DNA from 3 places in the Pseudarthrobacter sp. alpha12b genome. Region 1 is predicted to be linked to each of the others. Evidence: riboswitches for the same ligand, from Rfam matches in the RefSeq annotation. Region 1 holds a riboswitch; each other region holds the start of a gene.
What was found. A riboswitch is a leader RNA that binds a small molecule or an ion and turns the genes downstream of it on or off. The one in region 1 is predicted to bind cyclic di-AMP.
Positions count from the first base shown of each region.

Region 2: it holds a riboswitch for cyclic di-AMP, as region 1 does, so the genes downstream of both, ACTAQI_RS06905 (LysM peptidoglycan-binding domain-containing protein) here and ACTAQI_RS20015 (aggregation-promoting factor C-terminal-like domain-containing protein) in region 1, are expected to answer to the same signal.
Region 3: it holds a riboswitch for cyclic di-AMP, as region 1 does, so the genes downstream of both, ACTAQI_RS16400 (glycoside hydrolase family 16 protein) here and ACTAQI_RS20015 (aggregation-promoting factor C-terminal-like domain-containing protein) in region 1, are expected to answer to the same signal.

Region 1 covers NZ_CP196746.1:4,317,224-4,324,474, reverse strand. Annotated here, with positions in the region: gene ACTAQI_RS20025 (glycosyltransferase family 39 protein) at 1-1,561, shown strand, start outside; gene ACTAQI_RS20020 (hypothetical protein) at 1,640-2,053, shown strand; cyclic di-AMP (ydaO/yuaA leader) riboswitch at 2,264-2,424, shown strand; gene ACTAQI_RS20015 (aggregation-promoting factor C-terminal-like domain-containing protein) at 2,430-3,161, shown strand; gene ACTAQI_RS20010 (glyoxalase superfamily protein) at 3,343-3,732, opposite strand; gene upp (uracil phosphoribosyltransferase) at 3,777-4,412, opposite strand; gene ACTAQI_RS20000 (phosphatase PAP2 family protein) at 4,425-5,249, opposite strand; gene ACTAQI_RS19995 (nucleoside deaminase) at 5,305-5,811, shown strand; gene ACTAQI_RS19990 (glycosyltransferase family 4 protein) at 5,808-6,914, opposite strand; gene ACTAQI_RS19985 (6-pyruvoyl trahydropterin synthase family protein) at 6,917-7,251, opposite strand, start outside.
Region 2 covers NZ_CP196746.1:1,528,161-1,535,411, forward strand. Annotated here, with positions in the region: gene ACTAQI_RS06880 (glucose 1-dehydrogenase) at 1-35, shown strand, start outside; gene ACTAQI_RS06885 (DUF1810 domain-containing protein) at 80-526, opposite strand; gene ACTAQI_RS06890 (DNA alkylation repair protein) at 547-1,077, opposite strand; gene ACTAQI_RS06895 (TraR/DksA family transcriptional regulator) at 1,074-1,433, opposite strand; gene ACTAQI_RS06900 (aggregation-promoting factor C-terminal-like domain-containing protein) at 1,455-2,795, opposite strand; cyclic di-AMP (ydaO/yuaA leader) riboswitch at 3,049-3,219, shown strand; gene ACTAQI_RS06905 (LysM peptidoglycan-binding domain-containing protein) at 3,223-4,068, shown strand; gene ACTAQI_RS06910 (protein adenylyltransferase SelO) at 4,179-5,651, opposite strand; gene ACTAQI_RS06915 (ribonuclease Z) at 5,635-6,582, opposite strand; gene ACTAQI_RS06920 (mycothiol transferase) at 6,575-7,099, opposite strand; gene ACTAQI_RS06925 (hypothetical protein) at 7,150-7,251, opposite strand, start outside.
Region 3 covers NZ_CP196746.1:3,542,950-3,550,200, reverse strand. Annotated here, with positions in the region: gene ACTAQI_RS16410 (oligosaccharide flippase family protein) at 1-1,101, opposite strand, end outside; gene ACTAQI_RS16405 (glycosyltransferase) at 1,098-2,291, opposite strand; gene ACTAQI_RS16400 (glycoside hydrolase family 16 protein) at 2,415-3,527, opposite strand; cyclic di-AMP (ydaO/yuaA leader) riboswitch at 3,532-3,682, opposite strand; gene rpsF (30S ribosomal protein S6) at 4,072-4,377, shown strand; gene ACTAQI_RS16390 (single-stranded DNA-binding protein) at 4,451-5,026, shown strand; gene rpsR (30S ribosomal protein S18) at 5,153-5,392, shown strand; gene rplI (50S ribosomal protein L9) at 5,410-5,862, shown strand; gene ACTAQI_RS16375 (YdcF family protein) at 6,036-7,043, shown strand; gene ACTAQI_RS16370 (PhzF family phenazine biosynthesis protein) at 7,040-7,251, shown strand, end outside.

The sequences.
Region 1 (7,251 bases):
CGCCATGCTCACCCTCTGCCTGGTGCTGGCGGCGTACTTCACGACCCGGGCCATCGAGCGGGCGGGCTGGAAGTGGCTTGTGGCGGCGGGCGCCGTCATTGGCCTGGCTTTCCTCACCAAGATGCTGCAGGGCTTCCTGATCGTTCCGGCGCTGGGACTCGCCTACCTGTGGGCTGCCCCCACCTCGATCGGCCGCCGGCTGGCACACCTCCTGGGAGCCCTGGCAGGGATCATCGTGGTGGCCGGCAGCTACATCGCCCTTTTCCAGCTGACACCGGCCTCGGAGCGCCCGTACATGGCCGGTTCCACCACCAACAGCTTCCTGGAACTAACCTTCGGCTACAACGGGCTGGCCCGCATCACCGGCTCGGGCGAAGGCATGCCCGGCGGCGGAGCGGGCGGTGCGGCCGGCGGTGCCAGTGGCGGATTCGGCGGCGGGAACAGCGGATTCGGCGGGGCGGCCGGGCTGCTGCGGATGTTCGGGACGAGCTTTGGCGGCGAAGTGTCATGGCTGTTGCCGGCCGCCCTGATCCTGCTGGTGGCCGGGCTGTGGTTCACCCGGCGGGAAGCCCGCACCTCGATGGGCCGTGCATCGCTGGTCCTGTGGGGCGGCTGGCTTCTGGTCACCGCGGGTGTCTTCAGCTTCATGAGCGGCATCGTCCACCCCTACTACTCGGTGGCACTGGCGCCGGCGATCGCGGCACTGGTGGGAATCGGTGCCGTGGAGCTCTGGCGCGGCCGCGCCTACTGGCCGGCCAGGATTGTCCTCGCCGTAACCGTCCTGGGCACTTCGATCTGGTCGGCGGTCCTCCTGGGCCGCGACGCCTCATGGCTCCCCTGGCTGCGCATCGCCATCATCGTCCTCGGCGTCCTTGCCGCCGCAGGCATCCTTCTCCGCCTCGACGCAGCGGCCGCCTCCGGACGGTTCCGGCGCGCGGGGGCTGCCGCCGCCGTCGTCGTATCCCTGCTGGCCGGTGGCCTTGGGGCTGCGGCCTGGACCCTGGCCACCACTGCCTCGGCCCACTCGGGGTCCATTCCGACGTCGGGGCCCGCGGGTTCGGCGGGCGGCTTCGGCAACCGGGCTGCCGGCTTCCGCGGCGACCGGACCGACGGCGCCGACGCTGCCACCGGAACCGACAGGTTTGACCCCGCAAACGGAATTGGCGGGGCAGCTGACGGGGCCGGTGGTCCCGGCGGAGCGGGCGGCCCCGGTGAGGGAACCGCCGATGCCGCAGTGACCGCACTGCTCTCCTCCACCACCACGAAGTGGTCCGCGATCGTCTCCGGCGCCAGCCAGGCAGCCAGCCTGGAACTTGCCACGAACACCAACGTCATCGCGCTCGGCGGCTGGAACGGCGGGGATCCGTACCCCACGCTCGCCGAGTTCCAGGACATGGTGGCCAAGGGTGAAATCAGCTACTTCATTGAGGGCGGAGGCATGGGCGGAGGCGGCATGGGCGGCATGGGCGGCCGCGGCAACTCCCAGGTGGCCGCCTGGGTGCAGGCCAACTTCCAGGCCCAGACAGTAGGAAACTCCACCGTTTACCGGCTCACCAAGTAGGACACTGCAGCAAGGCCGACTACGCTCAACGGGAGCCAACGCAGGAGTTCCGCGGCCGGACCGTAGTGGAGGAAACCGATGAACAACCTGATCCAACCCATGACCGGAACACTATTGATGGGAGTTCTGGCAGTGAGCCTTGCTGCCTGCGGTCTTGGCGGACCTTCCAAAGCCGAGCAGCTGGAGGGCGCCCTGCAGAAGGCCGGAATGTCGGTTTCCGGCGTCACGGCCGTGCAGGCCGACGCCAACGTCAGCACGTCCGGCGAGTTCATAACGGTGAAACTCGTAGCCGACAGCGCGCAAAAGCAGGCGCTTATGGGGACCCTGCAGGACGCCATGCCGGTGCTGCTGGACAGCATCAAGGATGTGGAGGGCGGTACGTTCGGTGTCGGGATTTTTTCGCCGGACGACGCCGTCTCAGCCGGCCCCGGCGATCTGGGCTATCACGGGTCGAGCTCGCTGACGAGTATCCGGGAGTACTTCGCCCGGTAGCCCCGGGGTGCCGCAGCGTAGTGCCAGCAGCGGCCCCCGTACCTGAACACCGTTGGCGCCCTCCGGGATCAAGAAACCCGGAGGGCGCCGCAAACCGACGCGCGGCGTCCGTGACTTCCGTTACCTAAATGTGACTTCTGCTTAATCTTCCTGTACCGTCGATTGGGTGCGGCCCCCGTTCGGGCCGCATATCCCGGGTTGACGCCAAGCTCTGCCGCTTCCCCGGATTCCGATTGAGCAACGGCAGAGGCGGGGGACCCACCGTCCCGGGCAATGAATGCCCTTGGGGTTAAGCCAGCACGTGATTTTTCCGTGCGGCCGGATGCCCTCATCCGAACCCGACAGCTAACTCCGCAGGTGTGAGAGGCGATCAATCATGTCCAAAAACACGGCAGAAGCACGCCTGCATGCCAAGGCTAAACACCGGGCCAAGCAGCAGGCAAAGAAGACCACCCTGGGCCAGCGCGCCGCCGTCCTTGCAGCATCGTGCGCGGTGCTGGTTGGCGTAGGCGCGGCCGGACAGGCCACCAGCAGCATGACTCCGGTGGCATCCACCGGGTCAAACCCGGCAGCGTCCGACGCCCAAATGAGCATCGAGAAGAGCGAAATCCGGTCCAACCCGGCAGCGTCCCCCGCTCCCGCCGCCATCAGCGTGGCACCGCAGGCCGCGGAACCGGCTCCCGCGGCAGCACCGGCAGCCCCGGCGCCTGTCGCGCCCGCCCCGGCGCCTGTCGCGCCCGCCCCGGCACCAGCACCGGAACCGGCCCCCGCTCCTGAGCCGGCACCGGCCGTCGCGGTTAACGATCCCGCCGGCGCCCAGGCGTACGCCGCCGGCCAGCTGGCCACCTACGGCTGGGGACCGGACCAGATGCAGTGCCTGCAGACGCTGTGGACCAAGGAATCGGACTGGACCACCACGGCCACCAATCCCAGCAGCGGAGCGTACGGTATTGTCCAATCCCTCCCTGCTGAGAAGATGGCCAGCTCCGGCGCCGACTACCTCACCAACTACCGCACGCAGATCAACTGGGGCCTGGACTACATCAAAAAGAGCTATCAGTCGCCCTGCGGTGCCCTGAACTTCCACCTGGCGCACAACTGGTACTAGGCACCCACCCCCCTGGCGGCCGCGACGCCACGCGAGCCCTCCGCTGAGTCTCCCCACCATGGACGGCGTACGACGGCGCGTACCCGGCCACGCGCCGTCGTACGCCTTGGGCGTGGGGCACAGCAGGGGAATTGCAGCGCCAACTTCGGGCCGCATCCATGTGGATGCGGCCCGAAGTGCTTTAAGTTGCGTCCGGCCCGGCGTTCCGCCACGGGATGTACTGGACGGACCACTTGTTTCCGTCCGGATCGGCGAAGTAGACGAAGTGGCCCCAAGGCAGCACTTCGATGTCACTGACGTCCACACCGTTATTCTTCAGGTGGTCGTGCGCCGCCTGGATGTCGTCCACCACCAGCTGCAGGTTTGATCCTGTGCCGGGAGGGGCGTCCACCAGCCCCTCCCCCAAGCAGATGGAGCAGGCAGACCCGGGCGGCGTCAGCTGCACAAAGCGGATGTCGTCCGAAGGCCGCTCGTCGTAGTCGGCGTTGAAGCCCACCTTGTTGACGTAGAAATCCTTGGCGCGGTCAACGTCGGAGACGGGGACAAAGACAAGTTCGAGTTTCCAGTCCATCCGCACAGGCTAGCGGCGGTGCCCCTGCCCGAAAAGGGGGAAGGCTACCCTGCGATGCCGTACAGGCGGTCACCTGCATCGCCCAAGCCGGGAACGATGTAGGACTTCTCGTTGAGTTTCTCGTCGATGGAGGCCAGGACGATGTGCACGTTTGCGTCGCCCAGTTCTTCCTCCAGCTTGGCCAGGCCCTCGGGAGCGGCCAGCAGGCAGATGCAGGTGACGTCGGAGGCGCCGCGCTTGAACAGGAACTTGATGGCCTCGCGCAGCGTGCCGCCGGTGGCCAGCATGGGGTCCAGGACGAACACCTGGCGGCCGGTGAGATCCTCCGGCAGGCGCTCGGCATAGGTGATGATGTCCAGCGTCTCCTCGTCCCGGGCCATGCCCAGGAAACCCACCTCGGCGGTGGGGACCAGCTTGGTCATGCCCTCCAGCATGCCCAGGCCCGCGCGCAGGATGGGGACCACCAGCGGGGTGGGCTTGGTGAACGCCGTGCCGATGGTGGTGCTGACCGGCGTTTCGATGGTGACGGGCTCGGTACGGACTTCCCGCGTGGCTTCGTAGGCCAGCAGGGTCACCAGCTCTTCCGTCAGCTGCCGGAAGACCGGCGACGGCGTGTTCTTATCCCGCAGGACGGTGAGCTTGTGGGCGACCAGGGGGTGGTCAACAACGAGAGTACGCATCCCCCAAAACTATCATCCGGCGGTGTCCTTGTTCTGGCTGCCATGGGCGTGCTCCTTGCCGCCGTCGCCGTGGTGGTGCACTTCCTCGGCAACCACGTCCCGGACGATCGGACGGTCGAACGACGGCGCCGCCCCGGCGTGCTCTCGCCTGCGGACCAGGTGGAACAGCCTGTGGGCCAGGATCACCACTCCCACCCAGGTGAGGCCCAGCAACCACCCGGCCATCACGTCCGTCAGCCAGTGGTGGCCAAGGAAGACGCGGCTTAACCCCATGGCGATGATGAAGAGCGTGCCGGCCGTGATGGCTGTGACGCGCACAGCCATGGCCTGGAACTGGAGGCAGATGAGGTACACCACCAAGCTGATCACCACAGTGGTGTTCAGGGTGTGGCCGCTGGGGAAGGATGGCGAGTCCTCGTAAGGGGGCACCGCGTCTGCATGGTCCGGGCGGGTGCGGCCCACCAGTTTCTTGCCGAAGGTAGTGGCCATGATGGAGACCCCCGCCGCACCGCCGATCAGGACGAGCGGACGCCAGTTCCGGCTGAGGAAGGTCAACCAGGCAGTAAGGATGCTGGCAAGGATGGGCATGCCGATGCCGCCGCCGATGTTGGTGAAACCCGTAACGAACGCATCGAGTCCGGGACTGCGCAGGCTCTCGGCCAGGCCCAGGGCAGGCTTGTCCAGGTTGGCCAGCCCCGCAGAATCCACCACGTTGTCGTACACCTCGGCGCCGAGCAATGCCAGGGACACGATAATCACGCCACCCACAAGGATGGTGAGGACCAGCGCCGCGTAGGGTTTGAACCAAATACCTAAACGGTCCCGAAGAGTGTCCATGGTGCCTCCCGGCATCGGTAAGTAACCTGAGTATCCCCGAAACTATCATTGAGCCATGCCGTTGCCCGAAAAGAAACATGATGCCTGGATGGGCCTTGCCCTGGCGGAGGCCCGCCGGGCGCTGGCCACGGAGGATGTGCCCATCGGCGCCGTGGTGATAGGGCCCGACGGCGGCGTGCTGGGTTCAGGCCGGAACCAGCGGGAGGAACTGGGCGACCCCACAGCCCACGCCGAGGTGGTGGCCATCAGGGAAGCGGCCGGACGGCTCCAGGAGCGGGCGCGGCTCGACGGCGGGCGCGGCGACGGCTGGCGGCTGTCCGACTGCACGTTGGTGGTCACGCTGGAACCCTGCGCCATGTGTGCCGGCGCGATAGTCCTGGCCCGGATCCCGCGGGTGGTGTTCGGAGCCTGGGACGAGAAGGCCGGCGCAGCCGGTTCGGTGTTTGACATCCTTCGCGAACGCCGGCTCAACCACTGGGTTGAGGTGTATCCGGGGGTACGCGAGGAAGAGTGCGCGTTGTTGCTGCGCGAATTTTTCGCGGGGCACCGCAGCAGCCTCTAGCTTTGCTGCCGCTGCCCTGGTTCGTCACGTCCTTCGACGAGGGCCAGCACATCCTGCGCCGTTTTGCTCCACCCCGGCAACCTGGTCCGCGCATCCAGGGCTGCTGTCCGCCAGCTTTCCCGGGTCCTTCCGTCCACCAGCCACCGCCGCAGGGCATCGGCCAGCCGTGCCGGACTCTCGTGTCCCCCGGCGGGAAGTGGCAGCACTGCCCCCGGAAGGCGCGGTCCGCCGTCGGCCGCTGCCAGCCCGGCCATCCCCAGCGCCTCCACCGCCCCTGTCCCGTCGCGGACCATTACCGGAATACCGTGGGCCAGGGACTCGGTGACGGCCATCCCGAACGCCTCCACCCGTGACACCAGTAAGGTCAGGTCCGCCCGCGCCCATTCAGCCTCGAGGGCGTCGCCGGTGAGCTCGCCGGTGAGCTGCACCCGACCGTGGAGCCCGTTGGCAGTAATGGCAGCCCGGACCTCCTGTGCGTAGTCCGGATCCGCCTGGCCGGAGCCTACGAAGGACGCAGTCCACTCAAGGTCCTGGATTCGGGCCAGTGCCTCCACTGTCAGCAGCTGGTCCTTGTTGGGCAGCAGCGCGGCAACGATAGCCAGGTGCGGAGGCGTGGACCCGGATGCCCGGGGTGCGGGATTGACGCCGGGCAGGACAACGCCGGTCCGCGGAATCCCCCTTTCCAGGAGGAGCGAGGCTGACGAGGTGCTGGTGCAGATCACGCCCGTTGCCGCACGGAGGGCCCTGGCTTCCGCTGCAAGGGCTGCAGTCCCGGAACTTTCCGGAACGGGCATATGCACCAGCACCCATGTTTTCCGGCCTCCCTTCGCCGCGAATTCGAGTTCATCCGGGGCACCCACGGCAACCAACCCGTCCACGACGGCCACGGCCTGCCCTGGACCTGCGTCAGGTTCCCATGCCCCAAGGAGGGCGCCCAGCCGGCGTCGTGCCTTGGCGCTGGCGTCAGGCCAGTTGCCCTCGACGCTTAGGACGTCCACCTCGGCGCCCAGTGCCTGCAGCCCTGCCGCGAGGCGCGCGTTGTAGACATTGCCGCCGGAGCTGTGGCGGATGTTGCCGGGGACCAGCATCCGGATGGAGCGCACGGTCAGGCGGTGAGGTCCAGGGAATAGGTGGCCCAGGCGTCCGGATTCTCGCGGAGGGTTACGTCGATGCCTGCGAGTTCGCGGCCGTCATCGCTCTCCTTGACCTGCGCGGCAACCTTCCGGGCGATGTACTCGGCGAGGGCCTCCGTGGTGCTGAGCTTGCCCTGGAAGTCCGGGTGCTCATCCAGGTTGCGGTAGTTCAGGCCGGCGAGCACTTCCTCGATGATGGTCCCGGCGGCGCCGATGTCCAGGACGATCGCATCGTCGTTCAGGGCGCGACGGTGGAAAGACACCTCTGCGACGAAGGTTGCCCCATGGAGTCCCTGGGCTGGGCCGA
Region 2 (7,251 bases), 1.9 Mb from region 1:
CGCTCAACGTCAACGGCGGCAGCCCCACGCCGTAGCGCCCCGGGGCGCCCGTGACCGGAACCGGAGCCGGAGCCGGGGCTCAGCCGGCCTCGTCCTGGCCGGCCAGGAGCTCGTCGGTAGCCGGGTCCGGCTCTCCATTGAAGAACTGGGCCAGGACGGTCTTGAACACTGTTTCTCCGGGTGCCGCCCGGAGAAACAGTGTCATGGAGGAGCGGAGTTTCCTGGCGTCGATACCGCCGAAAATGTCTTCGGCGGACTGGTCGGCGTGGTTTGCCAGGACCAGCGCACACTCCAGGAGCCGCGGGCCCAGGACCTCGTGATCCAGGTAGGCGCGGGCCTCTGCCAGGGAGGAAATGGCATACCGGCGTGAGGTGGCACTCTGCCCCAGTCCGGCAATCTGCGGGAAGACGAACCACATCCAGTGCCCGGACTTCCTGCCGACCTGCAGCTCCCCCAGCGCCTGGTTATAGGTTCCGCCGGTGTCCTGGGCAGCGACAAAACGGTCAAGGTCAAACGGCTCGTTCATTCAGGTCTCCTCGTTACGATTCACATGGATAAGTCCTTTTCAAGGGCATCGGCTGCCGCCCGCAGCTGTGGGTCGGGATCTTCCCGCCACCGCGCCAGCACAACACCCGCCCGCTGCCGTTCGCGCTCCCCCAGCCCTGCCAGGAGCGGGACCAGAACGTCAGCAAGAAGGGGCTCCGTCAGGTCCGCTGCCCGGGCGGAGCGAAGGAAGCCCTCCAGGCGGGTCAGGTCCGAGTGCCGGAGAAGCTGCACCCTTGACTGCAGCAGCACCACGGCGGCCAGGCGGCGCTCGAACACCGGACGGGAGCCGGGCCGGGGCTGTCCCCACAGGGCGGAGGCCAGCATGACCGTGCCGTCGTGGTCCAGGTCCTTGAACTTGCGCAGGGCATCGCGGACCGTTCCGCGGACGGCCCCCACGGACGAACCATACGAGGCCAGCACCCCGCCCAGCCGGTTCCCCACGTCGTCCGCCCGGTACCAGGCACCCTCGTTCTGCAGGGTCCTGTCAACGAAATCCGCAGCCGCGGACACCACGTCCGCCGCAGCCGTCACCGCCCGCGCCCCGACGATGCGTGCTGGATGCAGAACGGGGTCCACGGCCGGGCTTCCAGCCTGCCCTCGGCGATGGGCTCTCCGCACACGGCGCAGCTTCCATAGGTTCCCGCGGCCAGCCGGGCCAGGGCCGCCTCAATCTGGTCCAGGCCCGCCGAACTCTGCTTCAGGAGCGCCGCGGCCTGCGAGAGTTCGAAGGCGATGGTGGCCCCCTCGGGATCATGCTCGTCGTCGACATTGGAGTCCTGGCGCGCCGAGTTTGCTGCCTCGATGTCTGCCCGCAACGCCGGCAACAGTGCCAGGCGCCGCGCCCGCTCCTCTTCGAGCAGCACACGGAACCGTTCGAAATCTGGCATGGGGACAGCCTAACGCGTCAGTCAGTACCAGTTCAGGGATACGGAGTGGCTCCAGGCCCCGCACGGCGAACCGTAGCGGTCCCGGATATAGCCCAGGCCCCACTCAATCTGGGTCCGGTAGCTGGTCAGCCAGTCGCTGCCGGCGCTGGCATATTTGCCCGGCGGCAGCGCCTGGGCTATCCCATACGCCCCGGAGTAGGCGTTGGTGGCCGTGGTCAGCCAGTTGGACTCCTTGGTCCACAGCTGGGCCAGGCACTGGAACTGGTCCTGGCCCCACCCATAGGCAGCCAAGCGGCCGGAAGCGTAGTTTCTCGCCCCGGCCGGATCGTTGACCGCCCCGCCGGGAACGGAAGGCACGACGACGGGGGGCGGGCTTGGCAGGGCAGGTGCCGGCGGCGCCTCCGGAGCAGGAGGGACAGGATTGTTGACGGGGTCAGGGTTGGGCGGGGCAGGATTAGCCTGGACGGGGTTTGCGGCGGGTGCGGGCACCCTGGGCTGCTGGGCTGCCACTGCGGCTGCCTTGGCCGCAGCTTCCGCCTGCCTGCGGGCCTGCTCCTCCGCGGCGGCACGCTTGGCCTGCTGGGCCGCCTCGTAGGCAGCCAGCGCAGCCTGGCCGTGGCGGTACTCACCCTCAAGGGCCGCCGTCGTGCCCTTCAGGGTGGCGAGCTGGGCGGTCAACTCGCCGCCGCGCCGCTGCTCCTCGGTGACCTGACGGGCCAGCGCATCCTGGGCGGAACGGGCGGCATCCAGCTTTGCCTTCGCCTCCACCGACAGGCGCGCCCGCTCGTTCCTGGCAAGTTTTTCCTGTTCCGTGAGGGAAGCGGCCACCTTTTCGGCGGCCCCCGCATTGTTCACCAGGGCGGCGGTCTTGTCTCCTGCGAGCTTGACCAGGTTGAGCCCCTGGACGCTGTTGGTTCCCAGGGCATCCAGCGCCACGAAGAATCCCGCGTTGGTCCCGCCGGTCTTGTAGGACTGAGCGGCAAGGGCGCCGATGTCCTTCCGGTGCCGGGCCAGCTCATCATTGGCGTGCGCGGCCCGGGCGGAGAGGGTTTCCAGGCGGGAAGTGGCTGTCTGAAGCTCGGCATCCGCCACCGCGTAGTCGGCGGCGAAACGCACGGCCGTTTCGCCTGCCGCCTCCGACTCCGCCTGCAGGCCGGTCAGGAGTCCATTGATGGTGGTGATTTCCGCACTTTTTGCCGCTTCGGAGGACTGGGCCTTCTGCACGTCCGCCCAGGAAGGATACCGGCCGGGCGGAGGCGGTTCGTCGGCCGTGGCCGCCGGCAGCGCCGTGCCGGCAGCCACGGCAATGGCCATGAAGCCCGCGAGCAAGGGGCGCGTGGCGAAGGTCACGAACAGGGGCATAGTCCCGAAGCTTACCGTTGGTTTCGCGGTCCACACAGGGGGCCGTATCCGCATTGTTACAGCTTTCCCGGCGCCGGTAGACAACGCGAGGTCGGCACCGAAAAATCGGATAACGTCCAGACGTTTGCGCAATGCGAGAGAACAACCTCGTATGTTATCCAAATGTGACAATGGCGCTGCGTGTGGGTTATTGTCTTCTGGTGTCCCTCTCAGTCGGGACATTCCCGTCAGCATGCCGAGCCCTGCCGCTGATCATGGGATCCAACCGCTCCAGTTGGCAGGGACGGGGGAACCAAGTTTCCACGGCCACACGTGGCCTAGGGGTTAAGTCGATAGTGCTTCCGTTTGTCGCGGAGCCGCTCCCGGCCGGGTATCTCCAGCCCGAACCCGACAGCTCACCCCGCAGGCATGGGAGAGGCGATCAACCGTGTCAAAAAATTCCATTTCAGCCCGTCACCGCGCAACCCCGGCCCGCTCCATTGTGCTCGAGGGCCTCGCCGTAACAGCCAAGTCCCAGGCCCGCTCGCTGGGCCGCCCGGCCCTCGCCGTTGCTGCAGCGTCCGGCATTGCGTTCGGAGTCGGCGCTCCGGCCCACGCCGGTGTAACCGCCCCGGACACCACCGGCCAGGCCAGCGTCCAGGCCTATTCAGCACCGGCCGCCCCGGCTGCAGCCCCCGCCGCAGCAGCAGGTAACGTCCACACCGTCGTTTCCGGCGACACCCTTGGCGCCATTGCCGCAGCCTACGGCGTCAGCCTCAACGACGTCCTGTCAGCCAACGGCCTGGGACTGTCCTCAGTTATTTACCCGGGCGACCAGATCCAGATTCCGGGCGCAGGCTACACCGCAGCCCCGGCGCCTGCCCGCGCCGCAGCACCCGTCCAGGCGGCTGCTGCCTCCGCACCGGCCAACACCGGCATGAACATGTCCTACGCGTCCGCCACCCCGGTGGCATCCACCACGGGCTCGGGCACCGGTGCTGCCATCCTCGCGTCGGCTTATGGCCAGCTGGGTGTCCAGCAGGACTGCACTGCCATGGTTGAAAAGGCCCTGCGTTCCGTCGGCAAGTCCGTCGGCGACCTGGCCCCCACCCAGTTCTTCCAGTACGGCACCGTTGTGGGCTCTCCCGCCCCCGGTGACCTGATCATCACCTCCGGCCACGTGGGCGTTTACGCGGGCAACGGCCAGGTTGTCAGCGGCGGCGTCAACGGTTACGACACGCAGGTGCACTCCATCAGCTGGCTCGGTGGCTACTCCGCAGTTCGCGTAGCCTAGTCTTCGCGCAGTCCGGCCCGCTTGGCGGGACCGGCTGAATCAGGAGGGTGGCAGCCGGGAAATCCGGCTGCCACCCTCCTGTCGTTTTGCCACGCGGCGCTCCGCGGCGGTCAGGTACCGCAGAAGGTCGTATAGCTGCCGAAATCCTCGGGAGCACCTTCCGCGTAGCGTTCCAGCCCGGGCCGCTCGGTGAAGGGGTCGCTGACGGCCTCGAGCAGCTGCTGCAGTGGAGCCAGGTTTCCGCCCGTGGCAGCGGACAGCGCCTCCTCCACGAGGTGATTGCGCGGAATATAGGCCGGGTTCACACTGTCCATCAACTCGGCGTCAGGTTTGAGCGCCTTCCAGCGCTCCAGCCAGGCGTCAACAGCGGCCAGGTCAAGAACCATGCCGCGCACCGGACGGAAGTCCCCCCGGGCCGCCTTTCCCAGGTTCCGGAAGAACACCGTGTAGTCCACCGGGCCGTCTTTGAGGATGGCGATGGCATCATCCACCAGGGCGGACACAGCGGCGTCGTCGTCACGTCCGTCGACGTTGTCCAGGCCGAGCTTGGTCGTCATGCCGCCGAACCACGCCCTGCCGTACTGTCCGCGGAATCCGCCCAGCACCTCCACCGCCGGGGCGACCGCCTTTTCCTGGTCTTCGTCAATGAGCGGCAGCATCGCCTCCGCGAGCCGGGCAAGGTTCCATTCGGCCAGCACCGGCTGGTTGGCGTAGGCATAGCGCCCGTTGACATCGATGGAGCTGTAGACGGCGGCCGGATTGAACGTGTCCATGAACGCGCAGGGGCCATAGTCGATGGTTTCCCCGGAGATGGTCATGTTGTCCGTGTTCATGACTCCGTGCACGAATCCCACCAACATCCACCGGGCCACCAGGTCCGCCTGGGCCGAGACGACGGACCCGAACAGCGCCAGGTAGGGGTTGGCGGCTTCCGCGGCGTGCGGATAGTGCCTGCTGATGGCGTGGTTCGCCAGCCGCTTCAGGAGGTCCATATTTTCGGTGGCACGCGCATATTGAAAGCTGCCTACGCGCAGGTGGCTGCTTGCCACCCGTGCCAGGACGGCGCCGGGCAGCATGTCATCGCGCCGCACCTGCCGCCCGGTGGCGACGACGGCGAGCGAGCGGGTGGTGGGAATGTGCAGTGCATGCATGGCCTCGCTGACGAGGTACTCACGCAGCATAGGTCCGACGACGGCACGGCCGTCCCCGGCACGGGCGAACGGCGTGCGCCCCGAACCTTTGAGGTGGACGTCCAGGAGGCGGCCGCTTCTGTCCGTGACCTCGCCCAGCAGCAGGGCCCGTCCGTCACCGAGCAGGGGCGAGTACCCACCGAACTGGTGTCCGGCGTATGCCTGTGCCACGGGTGTGGCGCCGACGGGAACGTGGTTTCCCACCAGGAGCCGCACACCTTCGGGACTGCGCAGGTACCGAGGGTCAAGGCCAAGGTCCCTTGCCAGCCTGTCATTCAGGACGAGAAGCTCGGGGCTGGGTGCTTCCTCGGCCTGCCAGGGCACCGCGAGTTCTGCCAGTTCCCGGGCGAAACGGCCATCAAAAGTCACCGTGGATTCAGCTGCTGCCGTCATGGTTTAACCCTATCGCCGTTGTTTCGCCCGCTGCCTCCCGCTCCGGTTGCCGACGCCGCGGAACGGGAATACGCTCCAGATCGTTGGCGGCGATCACTGTGACCCCTGGGGCCCTGGCCCGCGCCTGCTCCCTGAGCAGCGGGACGTCGTCGCCGTACCGTGACGAGAAGTGGGTGAGCACAAGGGTGCGTGCCCTGCCGGACGCCGCCAGCTCCCCGGCCTGCCCGGCAGTAAGGTGGAGGTACTGCTGAGCCAACCCGGCGTCGTCGTCACTGAACGTTGCCTCGGTGACCAGCAGATCAGCCCCGTCCGCCAGTTCTTCGGCGCCAGGGCACGGTGCAGTGTCCATGATGAAGGCGAAGCGCTGGCCCGGCCTGGGGATGCTCACCTCCTCCAGCCTGACGGCCCCCAGGACCCCATTGCGTTGCAGCCGACCGACGTCAGGCCCCTCAATTCCCGCCGCCCGCAGCCGCTCCGGCAGAAAGGTGCGGGCGTCCGGCTCAGTGATCTGGTAGCCGTAGGTCTCGATGCGGTGCTTCAAAGGACGGATGTGGAGGCCGTCCGCCACGGACCCGGTGCCGGAGTGGGGGTGGAGCCGCAGGTCGATGGCGGGTGAACTGACAGCCACGAGGGCCCGGACCACCTGGTCACCGGACGCCGGATAGTGCAGGTGGACCGGATGCCCGACGCCGTCCAGGGCCATCCGTGACAGGACTCCGGGCAGGCCGTAGCAATGGTCTCCGTGCACGTGGGTAAGGCAGATCCTGGAGATATGGCTGGCCGCCACCCCAGCATGGATCATCTGGCGCTGGGTGCCTTCACCGGGATCGAAAAGTAGCCCTTCGCCGTCCCAGCGCAGGAAGTAGCCGTTGTGGTTCCGGGTACGGGTGGGGACCTGGGATGCGGTGCCCAGCACCACGAGTTCACGCACCGCCGGTGTCTGCCGTTTCGTGGTTTAGCCCCCTGGCGTAGGCGGCCTGGCCGACGTGCTGGAGGCAGTCCCCCAGGATGCTGACGAGCCGCACACCGAGGGTCACTGGCGGATCCCAGTGCCTGTCGACCACGCGGTCCAGGTCGACATCGCCTATACCCTCCAGGACCTTGGCGGTCTGCCGGTGGACGGCCTCGTAGTACTCCTGCAGGAGTTCCCGGGGCGCCCGGACGGCGTCCACCTGCTCGCTCGAGTGCCCGTAGCCCGTGTCATTTCCCGCCAGCGGAAGGCCAAAGCGGCTGACGAATCCCTCAGCCCTCCAGACCTGTTCCAGGCCCGAGGCCGAGGCTATCTGCGCATCTTCCACCCTGCCCGTGTGCCAGACCAGCCAGGCAATGGAATTGCCATGGCCGCCGGGGCGATGCTGCAACTGTGCCGCATCGAGCCCGTCGAGTGCCTGCCGGACCAGGCCCGGGAGGCGCTCGAAGGCTTCGAGCAGCAGTTCCTTGGAGTGCATGGGTCTCCCTCCCTGCCGGCCGGGCCTGCGTGGCCCAGTCAGCGGGGTTGCTAGCGTTCCAGGTCGTCAGGCTCGAACTCGCTGAGCGGCGAGCCGCCGAAGTTTTCCTCGTCATCGCTGGCGTCAGCCTCAAGGCCGGTTGGGGCCTCACC
Region 3 (7,251 bases), 770 kb from region 1:
GACCACGGAGATCCAGATGGAAAGACCGGGCCGCCCCATCGCCTTGTAAACGTCATTTGCCCCGGCGCCCAGGGAGCGTGCCGCCGCATACAGGGCCAGGAATACCAGCGGCGTGACCGATTCCTCCCATTGCTGGCCGAAAAGGACTGGCACCAGGACGGGCGCCACCACGGCCAGTCCCACGCCTGCCGTGATGCCGTAAAGGGCCTGGACGGTGACACTTTTCAGGTATCCGTCCCGCAGCCGCTGCCGGTCGCCGCGGACCTGCGTGTAGAGGGGGAACAGGACGGTGGAGAGCACGAAGAAGACGTTCAGGATCAGGGCCTCCGGCAGCCGGAAGGCGAGGGTGTAGAGACCCAGCGCATGCGCGCCCAGCACGATGCCAATGACCAGGTAGTCGACGTCGAAGATGGCCCTGGCCAGCATGGTGCTGCCGGCGACGGGGGCGCCGAAGCGGATGTTCTCCCCAAGGGCGCTCCTGCTGACACGCCAGATCTGCCAGGGCGCTTCATGGCGGACAAGGAACCAGCAGGTGGCGGCATAGGCCACGGACCCGGCAGCCGTTCCGACGGCGAGCGACCAGGCGCCGTGGCCGGTGAAGGCCAGGTAAAGGGTCACCGTCCCCATGGTTGCGGCGCGCAGCACCGGCGCCGCCGTGAGCTGCCTGAACTTCAGGTCCCGCCGCATGATGGCCTCCGGGACGGCACCGCAGGCCGTGGCCAGCACGGAAACCCCAAGGACCTGCACCAGCGGAGCCACACCGTCCAGCCCCAGGAGGTCCTCCACTGTGTCCGCGGCAAGCACCGCCGCCAGGGCCAGCACCGCGCCCAGGGCAACGGAAAGCAGCAGTGCTGATCGGGCGATGACGGGGGTTTTGGGCAGGTAGACCAGCGCCTGCCCCACACCGGCGTCGGCGATGGTTTCGGCGTAGGCCATCAGCACCAGCGCCAGGGCTACGAGGCCGTATTCCTCAGGTGAGAGGAGCCGTGCCAGCACCACCGTGGTTACCAGCACGATCACCCTGCCAGAGGCGAAGGCCAGCCCCTGCCACAGGGCTCCCCGGACTCCCTTGCGCTCCAATTCCCCCGGCGCGTAGGTCATGGGTGCCTGTTCGTTCGGGAAAGCTCCCCGGCAGGGGATGGAGCAGCCATGGCCGCATGGACTTCCGCCAGGTACTCGTCCGTCACGGTGTCCCAGGTGCGGACAGCGCCTGCAGACCCTTCCGCCGTCATGCTGGCGGGACGCCCTTGCAGTGGCGCGGGGGCGGTGAGGTGTTCCACCACCTTGCGCACGAGTGCCTCCTGGCTGTCCTGAACGGTCAGCAGCGGGTGCGCAGGCAGTTCCCTCGCAGCCACCGGTGTGGCAACCACGGGCAGCCCCGCGGCAAGGGCTTCCAGGACGGAGTTCCGGATGCCCACGCCGTGCTCGTCCGGGAAGACTGCAACGTCGGCCCCCTGGAAGACGTCCAGGATGGAAGGCACGTTCGCCAGGACGTCCACCTGGGGTCCGGCCAGCGCCTGCACCGCCGGGGTGGGCCGCCGCCCCGCGATGACGAAGCGGGCGTTGGGGACTTCCCGCCACACCAGCGGCGCGATCCTGCTGACCAGCACGGTGGCGCTGTCCACGTTCGGGGCGTAGTTCAGGCTGCCCGCAAAGCAGACAACGGGGATATCCCGCTCCCGGCGGGGACCGGCAGCCATTGCTGTTCCGTTGGGGATGCTTCGGACGGACCTGCCCAGCTTGGCGGACCAGGCCGCAGAATCCTGGGCCCCGACGGTGAGGAGCCGGGCCCTGGGCGGCAGCTGCAGCTCAGCCCGGGCGGCCAGCTGCTCGCGCAGCCGATAGGCCGGCCGGAAGGTGCGCGCGATGGCCGTGTCCATGCCGGCCCGGATGGACCAGGGGTCAACTGTCTGCAGCACCAGAGGCCCGGTGACGTGATGGGACAGGAACAGGGCGTGCGGGCCGTGGATGAGGGTGGCGTCCCTGTCTGCGGACAACCGGGCGGCTGCGGCGCGGGCAGACGGGGTTGAACGGCGGTGTTTCCCCAGCCCGGCGAGGCCGCCCAGGGAACGGACAAAGGCCGAAATTTCCTCCCGCGGCGCCAGTTCGTACACGGTTTCGCAGCGGTTCCTGATCTCCGCCGGAACCGGGACGGGGCCCGAAAAAGTCAGCAGCGTGACGGCAACGTCAGGAGGGAGGTGCAGGATCACTTCGTACGGAATCATCGAGCTTCCATCGCCCAGTTCCGGATCCCGGTTGGGCACGCTTTCCGTCACGTACAGGAGCCTCATTGCAAGAGTGTACTGGATCACACTGCCGGCGGAGGGTGACCTTTGGGCAACCTTGAGGTGAAGCTGGAAGGGCGACGGCGGGAGGTCCCGCCGTCGCCCTTCCATCAGGTGGTGCGTGGCCGGCTACTGCCAGGCGCGCACGTAGTCCACCATCATCTGGGACTGTGGGCCGTAGGCCGGGTTCGTGGAGGAGGCGCCGACGTTCAGCACGATGTACTGCGGAGCGTTTCCGTCGTTGGTGGGGTAGGACTTGACCTTGACGCCGTCAAAGTAGACGTCGGAGGAATTCGCCATCCTGTGCAGGCCGAAGGTGTGGTACTCGTTGGCCCAGTTGCCGCCCACGCCGCCCTGGTTCTGGGAGCCGGAACCGGAGTGGTAATTAACGGTCATCTTCGCTTGCAGGACCTCCGCAATGTCATTCTCGCCGGTGGTCGGCCAGGACTGTCCCGTGGTCCAGAACGCGGGCCAGTTGAAGAGGCCGTTGGCGTTGCCGGGGAACTTGATGCGGGCCTCCACATAGCCGGTGGTGAACTGGAAGCCCGTGCCTGCCCCGCCCTTCGGGTTGGTCGATACCAATCCCCCGGAGGTGGCGGAGGCGAGGCCCAGGGCCAGGTTTCCGTTGGCCACCGAGACGTTCGCCGGGCTGGTGGAAACCTTATTCATGGTCCCGCAGCCGGGGGAGAACCAACATCCGGACCACTTCGCGGTGTCCAGTCCGGCCCCGTTGAACTCGTCGGCGAAGGTCATGGTCCAGTTGCCCGGAACGCCGGCGGGCGCAGGGGCCCCGCTGCTGGCAAGCTGCGCCGCGGCCGGCGCCACTGCGATGGGGGATTCGGAGGAGGGAGCCGGCGCGGCGGGAACCGGTGCAGCTGCGGGCGCGGGCGGAGCCTGTTCCGGGGAAGGGGCTGCAGCGGGAGCGGCGTCAGCTGCCGGTACCGGTGCCGGGGCAGGCGCCACGGAGGAAGGAACAGCCTCTGGAGTCTGGGTGGGTGCGTCGCTGCCGGCGTCGGCGGCACTGGCCACCCGCGCCATGTCGGCGGCGCCATCGTTGTGGGTCAGGCCGAGGCCCAGGGAGCCGGCTCCGAGGAGGGCTGCGGCAAGCCCCGCGGCGAGGGGCCAGCGCCGCCGGGGCAGGCCGGGCGTGGTGGACCTTGAGTCCGGAGAGGTTCCGGCAGGTCCAGTCTCATTTTGATAACGGTGGGACGGTTTGGCGCGATCATTGCGGAGTGCGGGCATGGGGAAGTCACCTCTCATCGCCTGCGGAGTTAGCTGTCGGGTTCGAATGAGGCCATTCGGCCGCGAATCGCGGCTTCACCCCAAGGGCAGGCGCGGGGCCGTGCCCGGGACGCTTGGGTCCCCCGCCTCTGCCTGGAGTCCGGGTCTAGTCACGGAGGCGGCAGAGTTGGACGACCTTCGGGACTGGGGCCGGCTGGGGGCGGCCCCCGGATGACCGTACACGAAAGGGACGCAAGAATCACAATTAGGTAACGGACCTCACTGGGTGGGCGCGGCGCCGGCCGGCCACGGCGCGGGACGTTGTAATGCGCAGCGGTCGCGGCATTGTTTTCCACATAGCGTCAGTCGGGGCTGCCCGCGGTACATCATGGGCCTAGCCTTGGGACAAGCGCGAATCGCCTATCGGGTCCAAATGCACTAGGATATTGAAGTCTGTGCTGCGTCCTGCCTCCGTTCCGGCGGCGGGGCATTGCACGGAATCGCAAATGAACCTCCTGTTACGGAAATGCCGTAACCGCTTAGCCCAAAGGAGGTGGGTTCACATATGCGTCCTTACGAATTGATGGTAATCATCGACCCCGAGGTCGAAGAGCGTACCGTTGAGCCGTCGCTTCAGAAGTTCCTGAACGTCATCACCAACGATGGTGGAACCATCGAAAAGGTTGACATCTGGGGCCGTCGCCGTCTGGCTTACGAGATCAAGAAGAAGTCCGAAGGTATCTACGCCGTGGTGAACTTCACCGCCAAGCCGGAGACCGCCAAGGAACTTGACCGCCAGCTGTCTCTTAACGAGACCATCATGCGCACCAAGATCACCCGCCCCGAAGAGCAGAAGGTTATTGCTGAGTAATTCAGCACCGGTCTTCATTCTTTACCCCGCAGGAAACGCACTCTTCACCCAGGATCGAACAAGGAGGCAGTAGATGGCAGGCGAGACCACCATTACGGTCATCGGTAATCTCACCAATGACCCGGAATTGCGGTTCACACCGTCCGGTTCGGCAGTAGCGAACTTCACCATCGCTTCCACCCCCCGCACCTTTGATCGCCAGTCCAACGAGTGGAAGGACGGGGAGACCCTGTTCCTCCGCGCCGCTGTATGGCGTGAAGCAGCCGAGAACGTCGCCGAATCCCTGACCAAGGGCATGCGCGTGATTGTTACCGGCCGCCTGAAGAGCCGCTCCTACGAAACAAAAGAAGGCGAAAAGCGCACCGTTATCGAGCTTGAGGTCGACGAAATCGGCCCCAGCCTGCGCTATGCCAATGCCAAGGTCAACCGCACCCAGCGCTCCGGCGGACAGGGTGGCGGCGGCTTCGGTGGCGGCAACAGCGGCGGTGGCTTCGGAGGCGGCAACTCTGGTGGAAACCAGGGCGGCAACTCCGGTGGAGGCTGGGGCGGCGGCAACCAGCAGGCTGCACAGGACGATCCCTGGGCCACGCCCGGTGTGTCCAACGCAGGCGGCTGGGGCAACGGCCCCGATTCCGAACCTCCCTTCTAAACCCCAAATAACGGCCCGACTCCGGGGCTGCCCGGGTGCCGTAACGCACCCATGGCACTGCCGCCGTCGGACCACCACCATCCCGTGGATCAATATCCACGGGCTCCCTAGAATAGGAGCTCCACGATGGCTAAGGCTGAACTCCGTAAGCCCAAACCAAAGTCCAACCCCTTGAAGGCCGCTGACATCACTGTCATCGACTACAAGGACGTAGCATTGCTGCGCAAGTTCATCTCCGACCGCGGAAAGATCCGCGCCCGTCGCGTCACTGGCGTTACGGTGCAGGAACAGCGCAAGATCGCCCAGGCAATCAAGAACGCCCGCGAAGTTGCTCTGCTGCCTTACTCCGGCGCTGGCCGCGGCTAAGGAAGGGATTAACTAACATGGCAAAGCTCATTCTGACCCACGAAGTCACCGGTCTCGGTGCTGCTGGCGATGTAGTCGAGGTCAAGGACGGTTACGCACGTAACTACCTGCTGCCCCGCAACTTCGCCCTGACCTGGTCGAAGGGTGGCGAGAAGCAGGTTGAGTCCATCAAGGCTGCCCGCGCCGCCCGCGAGCACGCTTCCCTGGAAGATGCTCAGAAGCAGGCCGCTGCACTGTCCGCCAAGCCGGTCAAGCTGATCGTCAAGGCCGGCGAGTCCGGCCGCCTGTTCGGCACCGTCAAGCAGGGCGACGTCGCCGACGCTGTTGAGGCCGCTGGCCTTGGCAAGATCGACAAGCGCAAGGTGGAACTGCCCGCCCACATCAAGTCGGTCGGTTCCTACCAGGCCAACGTCCGCCTCCACGCTGACGTTGCCGCTGTGATCGAACTCGACGTGGTTGCAGGCAAGTAGTCTCCAACCGCAGCTGAAAGGCCCCCGCTGGAACTCCGGCGGGGGCCTTTTGCGTCCCATATCACCGCCGGCTTTTCCCTCTGCCGGCTGCCGGCACCATAAGCTTGCTGGGATGCCGCCCCGGATGTTCGGTGCGGGCCCCATCCGCCATTTCCCAGTAAGGTCGTCAAGCGTTGCCGTTCCTTGCCGTCAGCAGCATCCTCCTGGCGGCTGCGGCCATCAGTTTTGTGACGGACCGCAGGCGGCTGCGGAACGGCGTCTTCCTGGTCTCGGGTGTGATCTTCGGGTGGCTTGGGTTGCTCCTGGCCTCCGGCAACAACTCCGTTCCGGCCGTCATGACTTTGGCCTTGGCCGTCCTGCTCATCGTGTCCGGGCCGCTACTGGCACTTTTCCTGGTCCTCAACGGGATCATCATGCTGCGCCGCGAGGGCCGCAGCCCGGGAAACCTGCTGTCCCTGCTGACAGGACTCGCTGTGGTGGCCGCGCCCCTCTTGCTGGCCGCCCTGAAGTCGGTTGCACCGGGTTTGGGCGCGGTCACTTCCGTGGTGGCCCTGGTGGCCGGTTATGTGGGATTCGTGTTCGTCAGCTACCTGGTCTATTCCCTGATCTACTCGAATCTTCCGCCGCGCCGACACCCTGAGTACGTGGTGATTCTGGGTTCCGGCCTGAACGGTGAATCTGTCCCGCCCCTGCTGGCTTCCAGGCTGGACGCCGCCGTCCGCCTGTACCGCGGGAAGCATGGCGGTTCCATCAAAGCACTGATTCCAAGCGGCGGGCAGGGGAGGGACGAACTCCTCCCGGAAGGAACGGCGATGGCCCGCTACCTGCAGCGGAAGGGTGTTCCTGCCGACCGGATCATCGTGGAGGACCGGGCAACCACAACCATGGAGAACCTGGACTTCTCGCGTGATCTGATGGAGCGGCCGGATGCACCCGTCACGGTCGTCACCAGCAGCTACCACGTATTTCGTGCGGCCATGTTCACCCGGCGCGCGGGGCTGAGGGCGCATGTCACCGGAGCCAGGACCGCGGGCTACTTCATCCCCAGTGCCTTCCTACGGGAATTCATCGCCATCCTTGCAACCTACAGGTGGATCAATCTGGTTTCCTGCGCAGTAATCATCACCGTTCCCTTGGCCGGCCCGGTCCTGGCGCAGGCCGGTGGTAGCCTGCTCCGGTGAACCCGAACCCCCGCAGCCGCCCCTTCCACCAAGTGGATGTCTTCGCCGGCCAGGCCTACCGCGGCAACCCGCTCGCCGTCGTTCTTGATGCCCAGGACCTGGACGCGGCAACCATGCAGCAATTCGCCAACTGGACCAACCTTTCTGAAACCACCTTCCTCCTGCCTCCGCAGGATCCCCGTGCCGATTACAGGGTCCGCATCTTCAC